2 regions of the Priestia sp. FSL W8-0001 genome follow, and region 1 is predicted to be linked to the other one. Evidence: a T-box and tRNA genes for the amino acid it is inferred to sense, from the RefSeq annotation. Region 1 holds a T-box; the other holds one or more tRNA genes.

Region 1 (7,095 bases):
CTACACAAGCGTATTCATTCATTAAACCTTGGAGGTGGCTACTTATTAGCAAGGACATGATGGTAAACGAGGGCATTCGAGCTCGCGAAGTTCGTCTAATTGATCAAAACGGTGAGCAATTAGGAATTAAATCAAAAAATGAAGCACTTGATATTGCTGCACGAGCAAATCTTGACTTAGTAATGGTTGCTGCAAACGCGAAACCACCTGTATGTCGTATTATGGACTACGGTAAGTTCCGCTACGAGCAACAGCGTAAAGAAAGAGAAGCTCGTAAAAACCAAAAGGTTGTTAACTTAAAGGAAGTTCGTTTAAGCCCAACAATCGATGAGCATGATTTTAACACAAAACTTCGTAACGCACGTAAGTTCCTTGAAAAAGGTGATAAAGTAAAAGCGTCAATTCGTTTTAAGGGTCGTGCTATTACTCATAAAGGAATTGGACAAAAAGTACTTGATCGTTTTTCAGAGGCTTGCGCTGATGTTAGTTCAGTTGAATCAGCTCCAAAAATGGAAGGACGCAGCATGTTCCTAGTGCTTGCACCTAAAAACGAAAAGTAATAGAACGAGGAGGAACACCCCATGCCAAAAATGAAAACACATCGTGGCGCTGCAAAGCGTTTCAAAAAAACTGGAAGCGGTAAGTTAAAGCGTGCTCGTGCTTACACTAGTCACTTATTCGCTAACAAATCTACTAAACAAAAACGTAAATTACGTAAAGGTTCTTTAGTAAGCAAAGGTGACTTCAAACGTATTCGTCACTTATTAGATAACATTAAGTAATTTGGGTTGAGATAGAAACATAACAGGAGGTAACAATTATGCCACGCGTAAAAGGCGGTACAGTAACACGCAAACGTCGTAAAAAAGTTTTAAAATTAGCCAAAGGTTTCTTCGGTTCAAAGCATAGATTATACAAAGTTGCTAATCAGCAAGTAATGAAATCATACATGTATGCTTATCGTGACCGTCGTCAGAAAAAACGTGATTTCCGTAAATTATGGATTACACGTATCAATGCAGCAGCTCGTATGAATGGTCTTTCTTACAGCCGTTTAATGCACGGATTAAAATTAGCAGGTATTGAAGTTAACCGTAAAATGCTTGCTGACTTAGCTGTAGCTGACGAAAAAGCATTTGCTGAATTAGCAGCAGCTGCTAAAAAAGGCTTAGAGAAGTAATTTCTGCTAAAAAGTCTTGTTACCACTAGGTAGCAAGGCTTTTTTGTTTATTGGAGGGATTATCTTTGTTTTTAATGATATACGCGATACTTATCAACCTTATAGGCTTATATGTAATGAATGCAGACAAAAAAAGAGCTCAGCGAAATGAATGGAGAATCAAAGAGCAAACACTTTGGACGATTGCCATTATCGGAGGAGCTCTAGGTGCAACCATTGGCATGAATCTTTATCGTCACAAAACAAAGCACGCAAGCTTTCGTTTCGGTCTGCCTGCTTTGGTGGTTGTTCATTTGGCATTATTGCTAATCTATATGTAGATGAATAATTTGAAAAATGAAATGGGAGAAGCCATGAACAAACATCTTGCTTTTTATTTTTAAGGCTATTGTTTTAGATAGATGTAGTAGTAGGCTCCTTATCTATGAGTTAGAAGAAAACGTTTCAAACGTAGAGGTTAATGGAGCTGAATATGCAAAGTGGAGAGCGTTTTTAAAATTCCTTCAAGAGAGTAATCTCATCAAAAGGCTTCCCTATCCAAAAGCCCCGTGATTGAAATGAAAGATGTGATACTCCAGCAGGACTAGCGAGTCAAGTGAGACCTCACAGTATACAAGGAGGGTCGGCCGCTCGCCCTGAGGAAAGGGAACAATCTGGAATGGAAATCACACTAAGCAGAGAGGCCTTCTTCAACAAGAAGTAAGCACACTGTTTATCAAAAGCTTTCTCAATAAAAAAGCCCAAAAGCTATTGCTTTTGTGGCTCGTTCTTTAAAAACTCTCGTACGGGACTTTTCCAGCTAATAATGGCTTTTGGGTATAAAGTTGATACCTTAGCAGACACCAATCTGATATCCTCATGAGTTAAATCATTGAGCTGGTCAGGATTTTTTAATAACATAGTAATAGAAAAAATTTGTTCATTTATATATTTTTCGCCTTCAAACAAAACACCTTTATACGTTAACTCCAAATTTTTACGAACATTTTCTGCTTCATCCACCACGTAAAATTCATTTTGCTCTTTGGCTTGCATTAATTTTCGTTTTGGATTTCGAACATATCGTATAATAAAAAGAACGAAATAGACTAATAAAGCAATTACTAATAGTCGCATTAAGAGCACAATCAAAGCGATATCGCCTCCTTGCCGAGGGTTGTTTCCTAACAGTACGTATAAAGGGCAAAAAGGTTTCATTTATTTTTAATTTTATATTAATATTTATTTTATTTTAGGAGAGATTAGATATGAACTTACAGTCTTTATTTAACATGCAGCGCCAGCTAGATCAACATATTGAAACAAATCATAAGCTTCAAAACGAAGACTTGGTTTCCCGCAAACTTCTTGCTTTATTAGTAGAATTAGGCGAGCTGGCTAATGAAACGCGTTGTTTCAAATTTTGGAGCCTAAAACCGTCGGCAGATAAAAAGGTTATTTTAGAAGAGTTCGTAGACGGTGTTCACTTCTTATTATCTTTAGGAATTGAATGGGGATTTGATTCAATTGAAGAACTTCCGGTTAAAGCGGACAAAGAAACTGCAACAGAACAATTTTTACATGTGTTCTCTTTGCTCACACAATTAAAAGGAAGCGTAGATCAAGAACAGTACATAGAATCATTCTCTTCATACATGGGTCTTGGAGAAATTCTTGGCTTCGCAGCTGAGGAAGTGAAAACGGCTTATATTATGAAAAATGAAGTGAACTTTAAGCGTCAAGACGAAGGGTATTAAGAAGAAAACATTTCCTCTGAAAATACTTTCTTATATAATAAAAGATATACATATGAAAGGGGTATGGATAAATGAAAAAGTTAGATGAAACATTACAAATGTTAAAAGACTTAACTGATGCAAAAGGTATTCCTGGAAACGAACGCGAACCAAGAGAAGTGATGAAAAAATATATTGAATCTTATGCTGATAGCATTTCAACAGACGGACTTGGAAGCCTTATTGCCAAAAAAGTTGGTGATGAAAAAGGCCCTAAAATTATGGTTGCAGGTCATTTAGATGAAGTTGGCTTTATGGTCACTCAAATTGATGATAAAGGCTTCATTCGTTTTCAAACTGTAGGTGGCTGGTGGTCGCAAGTTATGCTAGCGCAACGTGTTACAATTGTAACGCGCAAAGGCGATATTACAGGAGTTATCGGCTCTAAACCTCCTCATATTTTACCTGCTGAAGTACGTAAGAAGACGGTTGAGATTAAGGATATGTTTATTGATATCGGTGCATCTAGTCGTGAAGAAGCAATGGAATGGGGCGTAAAGCCTGGCGATCAAATTGTTCCGTACTTTGAATTTACCGTTATGAATAACGAAAAAATGCTTTTAGCTAAAGCATGGGATAACCGTATCGGCTGTGCTATTGCTATTGATGTGCTCAAGAATTTAAAGGGTCAAGAGCATCCAAACGTTGTATACGGCGTTGGAACAGCGCAAGAAGAAGTTGGTTTACGCGGTGCAAAAACGTCAGCCAATCTTATTCAACCTGATATTGCATTTGGCGTAGATGTAGGTATTGCTGGTGATACGCCAGGAGTGTCTGAAAAAGAAGCAGCATCAAAAATGGGTGACGGTCCACAAATCATTTTATATGATGCATCAATGGTTTCTCACAAGGGTCTACGTGATTTTGTAACAGATGTAGCAGATGAAATGAACATCCCATATCAGTTTGATGCGTTATCAGGCGGTGGTACTGATTCAGGAGCTATTCATATTTCAGCTAACGGCGTACCTGCACTATCTATTACAATTGCAACTCGCTATATTCATTCACATGCCGCAATGTTACATCGCGATGATTATGAAAATGCGGTGAAGTTAATTACAGAAGTTATTAAAAAACTTGATCGTGAAACGGTTAATAAAATTACGTTTGAATAAAACAAAAGGTGCACTCAATTTGAGTGCACCTTTTGTACTTACTTTAAGCTATTTTCAAGTGTTGTTAAAATTTCTTCTTTTTCACTTTTAGGCGAGTTTTCCCATAGTACTTCGAAAAGTACACCTAGACCTGGAAGCATTTTTTCTTCACCGCTTTTGATAGCATCCATAATCGTTGCTTCAAGCTCTTCTTGAGAATTACCTGAAACATTTGATATAATAGCATTTCGTAAATTAAGATCCATCGTGATCACCTCAACTATAGATAGTAAAATCAAAAATAGTTTGTGTATGTCACATTCAATTTATGTATCGTAACTGAAATTGATAAATAGAGGAGTTATGTTTGGTGAAGCGAATTGATTCCGTGAAGAACCCACAGGTTAAACTATGGAAAAAATTACATACAAAAAAAGAGCGCGATAATCAAGGTTTATTTTTGGTGGAAGGCTTTCATCTTGTCGAAGAAGCTTTAAACCAAAGAGAAATGATTAAGTATCTCATTCTTGCTGATAATGTTGATATTCCATCGCATTGGAATGTTGATACGGTTGAGATGATTGTGGTGACGCCTGCTGTTATTAAAGCAATTGCTGATACAGAAACCCCTCAGGGAATTGCAGCCGTTTGTTACCAAAACCAATCATCATCCGTCTTACAGACAGCGCGTCGATTAGTGCTGTTAGATGCCGTCCAAGATCCAGGTAACGTAGGAACCATTATTCGTACAGCAGAAGCTGCTGGAATCGATGCAGTCATTATTGGAGCAGGCTGTGTAGATGTTTATAACAGTAAAGTCATCCGTTCGACTCAAGGTGCAATCTTTAACTTGCCTGTTATTAAGAAAGACTTAATTAGTGCGATTAAAGAACTAAAGGAATGTGGAGTTAGCGTGTATGGTACATCATTACAAAATGCTTCTGTGTACACGGAAGTTGAAAAGCCAGAAGCTTTTGCTCTGATTGTTGGTAACGAAGGGCAAGGTGTAAGCTCAGCGGTGCTGAATGAAACGGACCATAACCTATATATACCGATATTTGGAAAGAGTGAATCGTTAAATGTAGCAATTGCATCAGCAATTTTAATGTACTATTTACGTGGAATGTAGTTGCAACGGCTAGCCGTTTTCACTATAATAATACAATAGCTAAATATGCGAAAAGCAGTGATAGAGAGCAGTAGCTTATGTAGCGTTATTCAGGGAGAAAATGCCGTGACTGAAAGCATTTTTATAAGCGCAATAAGTGAATTCACCTCTTGAGTTGACACTTGGACCATCATTTTTGATGTAAAGGTGTTCCGGATATTCCGTTAACGTTAATGAAGTGAACTGTGCAGATGCATGGTTAACAAGGGTGGTAACGCGATTAAACCTCGTCCCTTTTTGGGAGAGGTTTTTTTATTTGCAATTTTTTAAAACAAAAGGAGGATTATTCAATGAAAGAGCGTTTACAAGAGCTGCAACAAGAAGCGATTGTTAAAATTGATGACTCAAAAGATTTAAAAGCATTGAATGATGTACGTGTAGCTTATTTAGGAAAAAAAGGACCAATTACAGAAGTACTTCGCGGAATGGGGAAATTATCTGCTGAAGAGCGTCCTGTAATGGGAGCACTTGCAAATGAAGTGCGCGAAGCAATCGCTTCAAAGATTGAAGAAAAGCAAGCGGCGCTAGAAGCAGAAGAAATCAACCGTAAACTAGCTTCAGAAACAATCGATGTGACACTTCCTGGTAGACCAGTTAAAGTCGGTACACATCATCCGCTAACAAGCGTAATTGAAGAGGTTGAAGATTTGTTTTTAGGCATGGGCTATGAAGTAGCTGAAGGACCTGAAGTGGAGCAAGATTACTACAACTTCGAAGCGTTAAATTTACCAAAAGGTCACCCAGCACGTGATATGCAGGATACGTTCTATATTACTGAAGAAACGTTATTACGTACTCATACATCAACAGTACAAGCCCGCGTAATGAATGGAAATGAAGGGAAAGGTCCAATCAAAATCATTTGTCCTGGTAAAGTATATCGTCGTGATGATGATGACGCTACGCATTCACATCAATTTATGCAAATTGAAGGTTTAGTTGTAGATGAAAATATTCGTATGAGTGATTTAAAAGGAACGCTTGAGGTATTTGTGAAAAAAATGTTCGGTGCAGAGCGTGAAATTCGTCTACGTCCAAGCTTTTTCCCGTTTACTGAACCATCTGTTGAAGTGGACGTATCATGTGCTAAATGTGGAGGAAAAGGCTGTAATGTTTGTAAGCAAACAGGCTGGATTGAAATTTTAGGCGCTGGTATGGTACATCCAAATGTACTTGAAATGGCCGGCTATGACTCTAAAAAATATCGCGGCTTTGCATTTGGAATAGGCGTAGAGCGTATCGCTATGTTAAAGCACGGCGTTGATGATATTCGTCATTTCTATACAAATGATGCTCGTTTCTTAAATCAATTCAAACAAGTATAAAGGAGGGACTAACATGTTTGTATCATATCGTTGGTTGCAAGAATATGTAGATTTATCAGGAGTAAAAGCTGAAGAACTTGCTGATAAAGTCACAAAAAGTGGAATTGAAGTTGAAGGTGTAGAAAATTTAAATAAAGGCGTAAGCGGTGTTGTCATCGGTCACGTAGTAGAACGTGAACAGCATCCAAACGCAGATAAGTTAAGTCGTTGTCAGGTTGACCTTGGGGATGAAACGGTTCAAATCGTTTGTGGTGCTCCAAACGTAGCACAAGGTCAAAAGGTAGCGGTAGCTAAAGTAGGCGCTGTATTACCAGGCAATTTTAAAATTAAGCGTGCTAAGCTTCGCGGTGAAGAATCAAACGGCATGATTTGTTCTCTTCAAGAGCTTGGAATTGAAAGCAAGCTTGTCGCAAAAGATTACCAAGAAGGAATCTTTGTATTCCCAAGCGATGCTGAAGTTGGAGCAGATGCTTTAGAAGCATTGAATTTGCATGATGAAGTATTAGAACTTGGCTTAACGCCAAATCGTTCAGACTGTTTAAGCATGCTA
Region 2 (7,095 bases), 160 kb from region 1:
ACCCAACTGCTTCAATTCTTTAGGCAAAGCACCAGCTACGTCTGCTAATCCCCCTGTTTTAATAAAGGGTACACATTCTGACACTGCAAATAATACATTCACGAATTCATCAACGCTCCTTGAACTGTTCCTTTTGCTAATACTCTTGGTAGATTAGGTTCACCATTCAACTCTTCATGACTACCTATTTTTACATCTTTATCTAAAACAACATAGTTTAATACACTATTCTCAAGAATAGCTCCTTTTTGCATCACGATACTATTTTTAACAACTGCACCTTTTCCTATCTTTACTCCTCGGAAAATAATACTATTTTCCACATGCCCTTCAATAACGCAACCGTTAGCAATCATTGAATTTTTCACGACAGCTGTTTTTGCATAGCGTGTTGGAGGTTCATCTTTTGTTTTTGTATAGACTGGACGAGTTCTTAAAAATAGCTGCTTCCACGTTTCTGCAGATAAAATATCCATACTAGCTTTATAATAGGCTTCTAGCGAATCTACTTGAGAAAGGTACCCATTTTGCTCATACGTGATCACTTTCGAGGACGAAGAAAGATAGTGTACGAGCTCTGTAATCGTATCAAAGTCTTGGGTTTCATTTTGTAGGATATCAAGTAACGCTTTTTTATTAATAATGTATATATTTAGAGGTGTATTACCGTTCACTACTGACGTTACAACTGCACCTTGAGCTACATGACGCTTTAATACTTGGTTAAAATCAATGGTACAAATGGTATAGCTGTTTGCAATAATAACGTAATCTTGTTTACTTCGAAGGAAATAATCAATATGATAGCGGAATTGAGCAATTAGCGATGGGTCTTCTAATTTTAAATCGTTTTTTACAGGTGGAAAAATGAATAGACCATCTCTTTTTCGGTCTAAATCCCACTCCTTGCCTGAACCAATATGGTCGGTAAGAGCACGATAGCGATTTTTCGGAAATATAGCTACGCTTTGCACACCAGAATTAACCATGTTTGATAGCATAAAATCAATTAATCGGTAGCGTCCTGCAAATGGAACAGCCGCAATTGAACGATAAAAAGTTAATAGTTGTAAGGAGCTCGTAGTTGTGCAAGCATCAATAATGCCTAGCATTTGATTATTCAATGTAGTTCATCCTCTCTGTTAATTAAATGCGTTATGAAATGGACTCTAACAGTTCATTCGTCACTAAAATAACTTCTTCTTTTCCCTTGGTTGGCTTAATAATTGTTCCATCTGGAATAATTACGTCTGACGGAATAATAGCATTTTCAATATATACGTTTACGCCAACCTTTGCTGATGGCATCACAACGCTTCGCTTTATTTCTGAACCACTACCAATTTGTACACCTGGAAATAACACGGAACGTTCAATACTACCTTCAACTACGCAGCCTTCATTGACTAATGATTCTACGACGCATGCTGTTGGAGCAATGTATTGAGGGGGTTGACTCGGATTTACGGAATAGACCTTCCACGAAGAGTCAAATAAATTGAGCTCATCACTTTCATCTAATAAATCCATATTTGCTTCCCATAGACTCTTAACCGTTCCTACATCCTTCCAATATCCTTTAAATGGATATGCCATTAAACGCTTTTTCTCTTCTAACAATAGCGGAATGACATCTTTTCCGAAGTCATGACTAGAATAAGGGTTACGTGCATCCATTTCTAAATATTCTTTAAGAATATTCCATTTAAAAATATAAATACCCATAGATGCCAAGTTATTTTTTGGATACTGTGGCTTTTCATCAAATTCTTGAACTTCTAAGGCTTCATTTGTATTTAAAATTCCAAACCTACTTGCTTCATCCCAAGGAACTTCAATTACTGAGATAGATACATCTGCTTCTTTTTCAATATGATAATCTAGCATACTTTCATAATTCATTTTGTAAATATGGTCTCCTGATAAAATTAACACATACTCAGGCTCATACTGGCATAGGTAGTTTAGGTTTTCATAAATAGCGCTAGCAGTTCCTTTATACCACTTTACCCCTGATGACTCTGAATAAGGAGGTAATACAGTAACGCCTCCGTTTCTTCTATCTAAGTCCCAAGCGCTTCCAATACCAATGTAAGAGTGTAAGAGTAAAGGCTGGTACTGCGTTAAAATTCCAACTGTTTCAATCCCAGAGTTGGAGCAATTGCTTAGCGCAAAATCAATAATTCGATACTTCCCACCAAATGGAACAGCTGGCTTTGCTAAATTTTTTGTAAGCGAACTTAATCGACTACCTTTTCCTCCTGCCAACAACATCGCTACGCACTTCTTTTTTAACATTGTTTCTTCTCTCCCCCCGTTTTTTCTTTGTTCTCATGATGCTAATCCCAAAGGGTGGTACATCCATTTCAATATGAAATGGTAGACCATGAAATCCTTCTTCGATTACTTTTAAAGGTTTTGGGTTAACAACTCCAGAACCTCCAAAATCAACATGATCACTATTGATGACCTCAACATATTCTGTGTTTAGAGGAACACCTACTTTATATGCATGATATGGAACATCTGAGAAGTTACATACCACAACAAGCTTATCTTGACTATTTGTTGATGTTCGAATAAATGAAAAGATTTTTTGTTCTCGATTATTCACATCAATCCAAGAGAAACCCTCTTCTTGATGATCTAATTCATAAAGTGGTTTACTTCGTTTATAAATCTTAAGAAGTTCTTTGAAATAGCTATTTAAACTTTGGTGCATATCAAAGTCATATAGCTGCCAATCTAAATCACTTGCGTCTTTCCACTCATCAAACTGACCAAATTCTCCGCCCATAAATAGCAATTTTTTGCCAGGATGAGCAATAAAATAACCGTATAATAACCGAAGCTGTGCAAATTTCCTCCAATAGTCTCCAGGCATTTTATTTAACAATGATTTCTTTCCATGAACTACTTCATCATGAGAGAATGGTAAAATAAAGTTTTCATTAAAGGCATACATTAAAGAGAAAGTCATTTTTTCATGAAGATTTGCTCTTTGATGAATGTCGGCTTCCATATAAGTTAAAACATCGTTCATCCAGCCCATGTTCCATTTATAATTAAAACCTAGCCCACCGTCATATGTGGGAGCCGTAACTAATGGCCAATCCGTTGAATCTTCAGCCATCATTAAGATAGTCGAATCATAAGCAAAAACCGCCTCATTCAGCTTTCTTAAGAATTGAACAGCATATTGATTCTCAACCAATTCATGAGAATTTGGCCAATATAACATATTAGCAACAGCATCGACTCTAAAACCATCAATGTGAAAGTATTCTAACCAAAAAAGTGCATTTGATATTAAGAAACTTTGTACTTCCGGTTTACCTAAGTCAAAATTAGCCGTGCCCCATGTATAGTTTTCGCGATCTAATTCGTTCTTATATTCATACGTGGGTGAACCATCAAACATATATAATCCATGCGCATCTTTACAAAAATGCCCTGGAACCCAATCTAAAAGAACACCTATGCTGCTTTGATGACACTGGTCAATAAAATACATTAAATCATGTGGTGAACCGTATCGACTGGTTGCAGAAAAATAACCAGTTCCTTGGTACCCCCAAGATTTATCGAGCGGATGCTCAACTAGAGGTAATAGTTCGATATGAGTAAACCCTTGTTCTATTACATAAGGAATTAACTCTTCAGCTAACTCACGATACGTATATAGTTCACCATCCTCATGAACTTTCCATGAACCAGCATGTAATTCGTAAATACACATAGGCTTTTCATAAATAGTTTGTTGTTTCTTCTTACGTTTCCAATACTGATCTCCCCACTTGTACCCTTCTAAATAATAAATTTTAGAAGCAGTATCGGGTCTTACTTCACTATGAAAAGCATAAGGATCAGCTTTTAGTAGTTTTGTTCCATCACGAGTTGTAATTTCATATTTATAAATCATATTCTCTTCAAGATACGGAATGAATATTGTCCATATCCCTTCAGAATTTAATCGCTCTAGCCGGTGATTCAAACCGTTCCATTCATTAAAATCACCCACAATACTTACTGCAGAAGCATTAGGAGCCCAGACAGAAAAACGTACTCCCTCTGTGCTGTTTATTGTTAACTTATGTGCCCCAAAAAGCTTATAACTATGAAATAAATTTCCTTCGTGATAAAGATGGATGTCAAAATCAGTAGGTTGAACAGTCGAATTCAAAAATACCCCTCCTTGATAACAATTAACCTAGTAAATAAACCTTTCTTCTATCATTTCTATTATCTAATTTACATTCCATAAAGCAGCTGTTTTTTCCTTCTTTTCTGAATATTTTTACGAAAATAAAAAAACCATCTATTTATTAGACGGTTTTCAAATAAATAAAAAAGGTTTGCATAAATGCAAACCTTTTTAGATATGACCCGTACGGGATTCGAACCCGTGTTACCGCCGTGAAAGGGCGGTGTCTTAACCACTTGACCAACGGGCCATTATTAAAATTGACTGGCGGAGAAGGAGGGATTTGAACCCTCGCGCCGCTTACGCGACCTACACCCTTAGCAGGGGCGCCTCTTCAGCCTCTTGAGTACTTCCCCAATATAATGGCTCCACAGGTAGGACTCGAACCTACGACCGATCGGTTAACAGCCGATTGCTCTACCACTGAGCTACTGTGGAATAATAAATGGTGGGCCTAAGTGGACTCGAACCACCGACCTCACGCTTATCAGGCGTGCGCTCTAACCAGCTGAGCTATAGGCCCATTATGGAGCGGGTGATGAGAATCGAACTCACGACATCAGCTTGGAAGGCTGAGGTTTTACCATTAAACTACACCCGCTTAATTATATGGGGCGACTGATGGGAATCGAACCCACGAATGTCGGAACCACAATCCGATGCGTTAACCACTTCGCCACAATCGCCATATAGATGGTGGCTCGGGACGGAATCGAACCGCCGACACAAGGATTTTCAGTCCTTTGCTCTACCAACTGAGCTACCGAGCCTTTTTATAATGGCGGTCCCGACGGGAATCGAACCCGCGATCTCCTGCGTGACAGGCAGGCATGTTAACCGCTACACCACGGGACCACTTTGGTTGCGGGGACAGGATTTGAACCTGCGACCTTCGGGTTATGAGCCCGACGAGCTACCAGACTGCTCCACCCCGCGATAATTTGATAATAATATAATGGCGGAGGAAGAGGGATTCGAACCCCCGCGGGCTTTAACACCCCTGTCGGTTTTCAAGACCGATCCCTTCAGCCGGACTTGGGTATTCCTCCGTATATTATATATGGTAGCGGCGGAGGGGATCGAACCCCCGACCTCACGGGTATGAACCGTACGCTCTAGCCAGCTGAGCTACACCGCCATATTATCATAAATGTATTAAATTGGTGGAGCCTAGCGGGATCGAACCGCTGACCTCCTGCGTGCAAGGCAGGCGCTCTCCCAGCTGAGCTAAGGCCCCAGAAATGGTCGGGAAGACAGGATTCGAACCTGCGACCCCTTGGTCCCAAACCAAGTGCTCTACCAAGCTGAGCTACTTCCCGTTTATGGCGCGCCCGAGAGGAGTCGAACCCCTAACCTTTTGATCCGTAGTCAAACGCTCTATCCAATTGAGCTACGGGCGCTTATTAAAATGGTGCCGAGGGCCGGACTTGAACCGGCACGGTAGTCACCTACCGCAGGATTTTAAGTCCTGTGTGTCTGCCAATTCCACCACCCCGGCAGGACTTATTTGTGGAGCGGAAGACGAGGTTCGAACTCGCGACCCCCACCTTGGCAAGGTGGTGTTCTACCACTGAACTACTTCCGCGCATTATGAAATTAAATGGTGCGGGTGAAGGGACTTGAACCCCCACGTCGTAAAGACACTAGATCCTAAGTCTAGCGCGTCTGCCAATTCCGCCACACCCGCATGTGTGTATTTAAAATGGTGAGCCATGAAGGACTCGAACCTTCGACCCTCTGATTAAAAGTCAGATGCTCTACCAACTGAGCTAATGGCTCGAAAGTGGTGCCGGCAAGAGGACTTGAACCCCCAACCTACTGATTACAAGTCAGTTGCTCTACCAGTTGAGCTACACCGGCAACATATTCATGGTGGAGGATGACGGGATCGAACCGCCGACCCCCTGCTTGTAAGGCAGGTGCTCTCCCAGCTGAGCTAATCCTCCATTGATATAACAGCCTGGCAACGTCCTACTCTCACAGGGACAAAGTCCCAACTACCATCGGCGCTAGAGAACTTAACTTCCGTGTTCGGCATGGGAACGGGTGTGACCTCTCTGCTATCGCCACCAGACATATTATATTATACAACTTCTTTGAAAAAAAGCAAGACTTTTTTATCTTGTTCTCTCAAAACTAGATAACATTTCGCTGAGTACTAAGTTTACTGTCTAGCTACAGCTCCTAATTAGTCGCCTTCGCTTTTCTAATTTGGTTAAGTCCTCGATCGATTAGTATCAGTCAGCTACACACGTCGCCGTGCTTCCACCTCTGACCTATCAACCTGATCATCTTTCAGGGATCTTACTAGCTTGCGCTATGGGAAATCTCATCTTGAGGGGGGCTTCATGCTTAGATGCTTTCAGCACTTATCCCGTCCACACATAGCTACCCAGCGATGCCTTTGGCAAGACAACTGGTACACCAGCGGTGTGTCCATCCCGGTCCTCTCGTACTAAGGACAGCTCCTCTCAAATTTCCTACGCCCACGACGGATAGGGACCGAACTGTCTCACGACGTTCTGAACCCAGCTCGCGTACCGCTTTAATGGGCGAACAGCCCAACCCTTGGGACCGACTACAGCCCCAGGATGCGATGAGCCGACATCGAGGTGCCAAACCTCCCCGTCGATGTGGACTCTTGGGGGAGATAAGCCTGTTATCCCCGGGGTAGCTTTTATCCGTTGAGCGATGGCCCTTCCATGCGGAACCACCGGATCACTAAGCCCGACTTTCGTCCCTGCTCGACTTGTAGGTCTCGCAGTCAAGCTCCCTTGTGCCTTTACACTCTACGAATGATTTCCAACCATTCTGAGGGAACCTTTGGGCGCCTCCGTTACTCTTTAGGAGGCGACCGCCCCAGTCAAACTGCCCACCTGACACTGTCTCCC

The links. The T-box of region 1 lies ahead of pheS (phenylalanine--tRNA ligase subunit alpha). A T-box ahead of a tRNA ligase gene usually reads a tRNA of that ligase, here a tRNA-Phe.
Region 2: it encodes a tRNA-Phe, which carries the amino acid that the T-box ahead of pheS (phenylalanine--tRNA ligase subunit alpha) is inferred to sense. The anticodon was not compared.

The regions. Positions count from the first base shown of each region.
Region 1 is NZ_JBBPAL010000001.1:3,443,442-3,450,536, reverse strand. It holds gene infC (translation initiation factor IF-3) at 57-560, shown strand; gene rpmI (50S ribosomal protein L35) at 582-782, shown strand; gene rplT (50S ribosomal protein L20) at 821-1,180, shown strand; gene MKZ18_RS18185 (DUF1294 domain-containing protein) at 1,246-1,500, shown strand; gene MKZ18_RS18180 (hypothetical protein) at 1,928-2,305, opposite strand; gene MKZ18_RS18175 (dUTP diphosphatase) at 2,428-2,916, shown strand; gene MKZ18_RS18170 (M42 family metallopeptidase) at 2,988-4,073, shown strand; gene sspI (small acid-soluble spore protein SspI) at 4,112-4,318, opposite strand; gene MKZ18_RS18160 (TrmH family RNA methyltransferase) at 4,423-5,181, shown strand; T-box leader at 5,230-5,458, shown strand; gene pheS (phenylalanine--tRNA ligase subunit alpha) at 5,511-6,545, shown strand; gene pheT (phenylalanine--tRNA ligase subunit beta) at 6,559-7,095, shown strand, end outside.
Region 2 is NZ_JBBPAL010000001.1:3,605,491-3,612,585, forward strand. It holds gene glgA (glycogen synthase GlgA) at 1-102, opposite strand, end outside; gene MKZ18_RS18930 (sugar phosphate nucleotidyltransferase) at 99-1,124, opposite strand; gene MKZ18_RS18935 (glucose-1-phosphate adenylyltransferase) at 1,156-2,298, opposite strand; gene glgB (1,4-alpha-glucan branching enzyme) at 2,249-4,183, opposite strand; tRNA gene MKZ18_RS18945 (tRNA-Glu) at 4,383-4,454, opposite strand; tRNA gene MKZ18_RS18950 (tRNA-Ser) at 4,470-4,560, opposite strand; tRNA gene MKZ18_RS18955 (tRNA-Asn) at 4,568-4,642, opposite strand; tRNA gene MKZ18_RS18960 (tRNA-Ile) at 4,651-4,727, opposite strand; tRNA gene MKZ18_RS18965 (tRNA-Gly) at 4,732-4,805, opposite strand; tRNA gene MKZ18_RS18970 (tRNA-His) at 4,815-4,890, opposite strand; tRNA gene MKZ18_RS18975 (tRNA-Phe) at 4,899-4,974, opposite strand; tRNA gene MKZ18_RS18980 (tRNA-Asp) at 4,984-5,059, opposite strand; tRNA gene MKZ18_RS18985 (tRNA-Met) at 5,064-5,140, opposite strand; tRNA gene MKZ18_RS18990 (tRNA-Ser) at 5,161-5,253, opposite strand; tRNA gene MKZ18_RS18995 (tRNA-Met) at 5,266-5,342, opposite strand; tRNA gene MKZ18_RS19000 (tRNA-Ala) at 5,366-5,441, opposite strand; tRNA gene MKZ18_RS19005 (tRNA-Pro) at 5,447-5,523, opposite strand; tRNA gene MKZ18_RS19010 (tRNA-Arg) at 5,528-5,604, opposite strand; tRNA gene MKZ18_RS19015 (tRNA-Leu) at 5,614-5,702, opposite strand; tRNA gene MKZ18_RS19020 (tRNA-Gly) at 5,715-5,789, opposite strand; tRNA gene MKZ18_RS19025 (tRNA-Leu) at 5,806-5,891, opposite strand; tRNA gene MKZ18_RS19030 (tRNA-Lys) at 5,908-5,983, opposite strand; tRNA gene MKZ18_RS19035 (tRNA-Thr) at 5,989-6,064, opposite strand; tRNA gene MKZ18_RS19040 (tRNA-Val) at 6,075-6,150, opposite strand; rRNA gene rrf (5S ribosomal RNA) at 6,163-6,278, opposite strand; rRNA gene MKZ18_RS19050 (23S ribosomal RNA) at 6,416-7,095, opposite strand, start outside.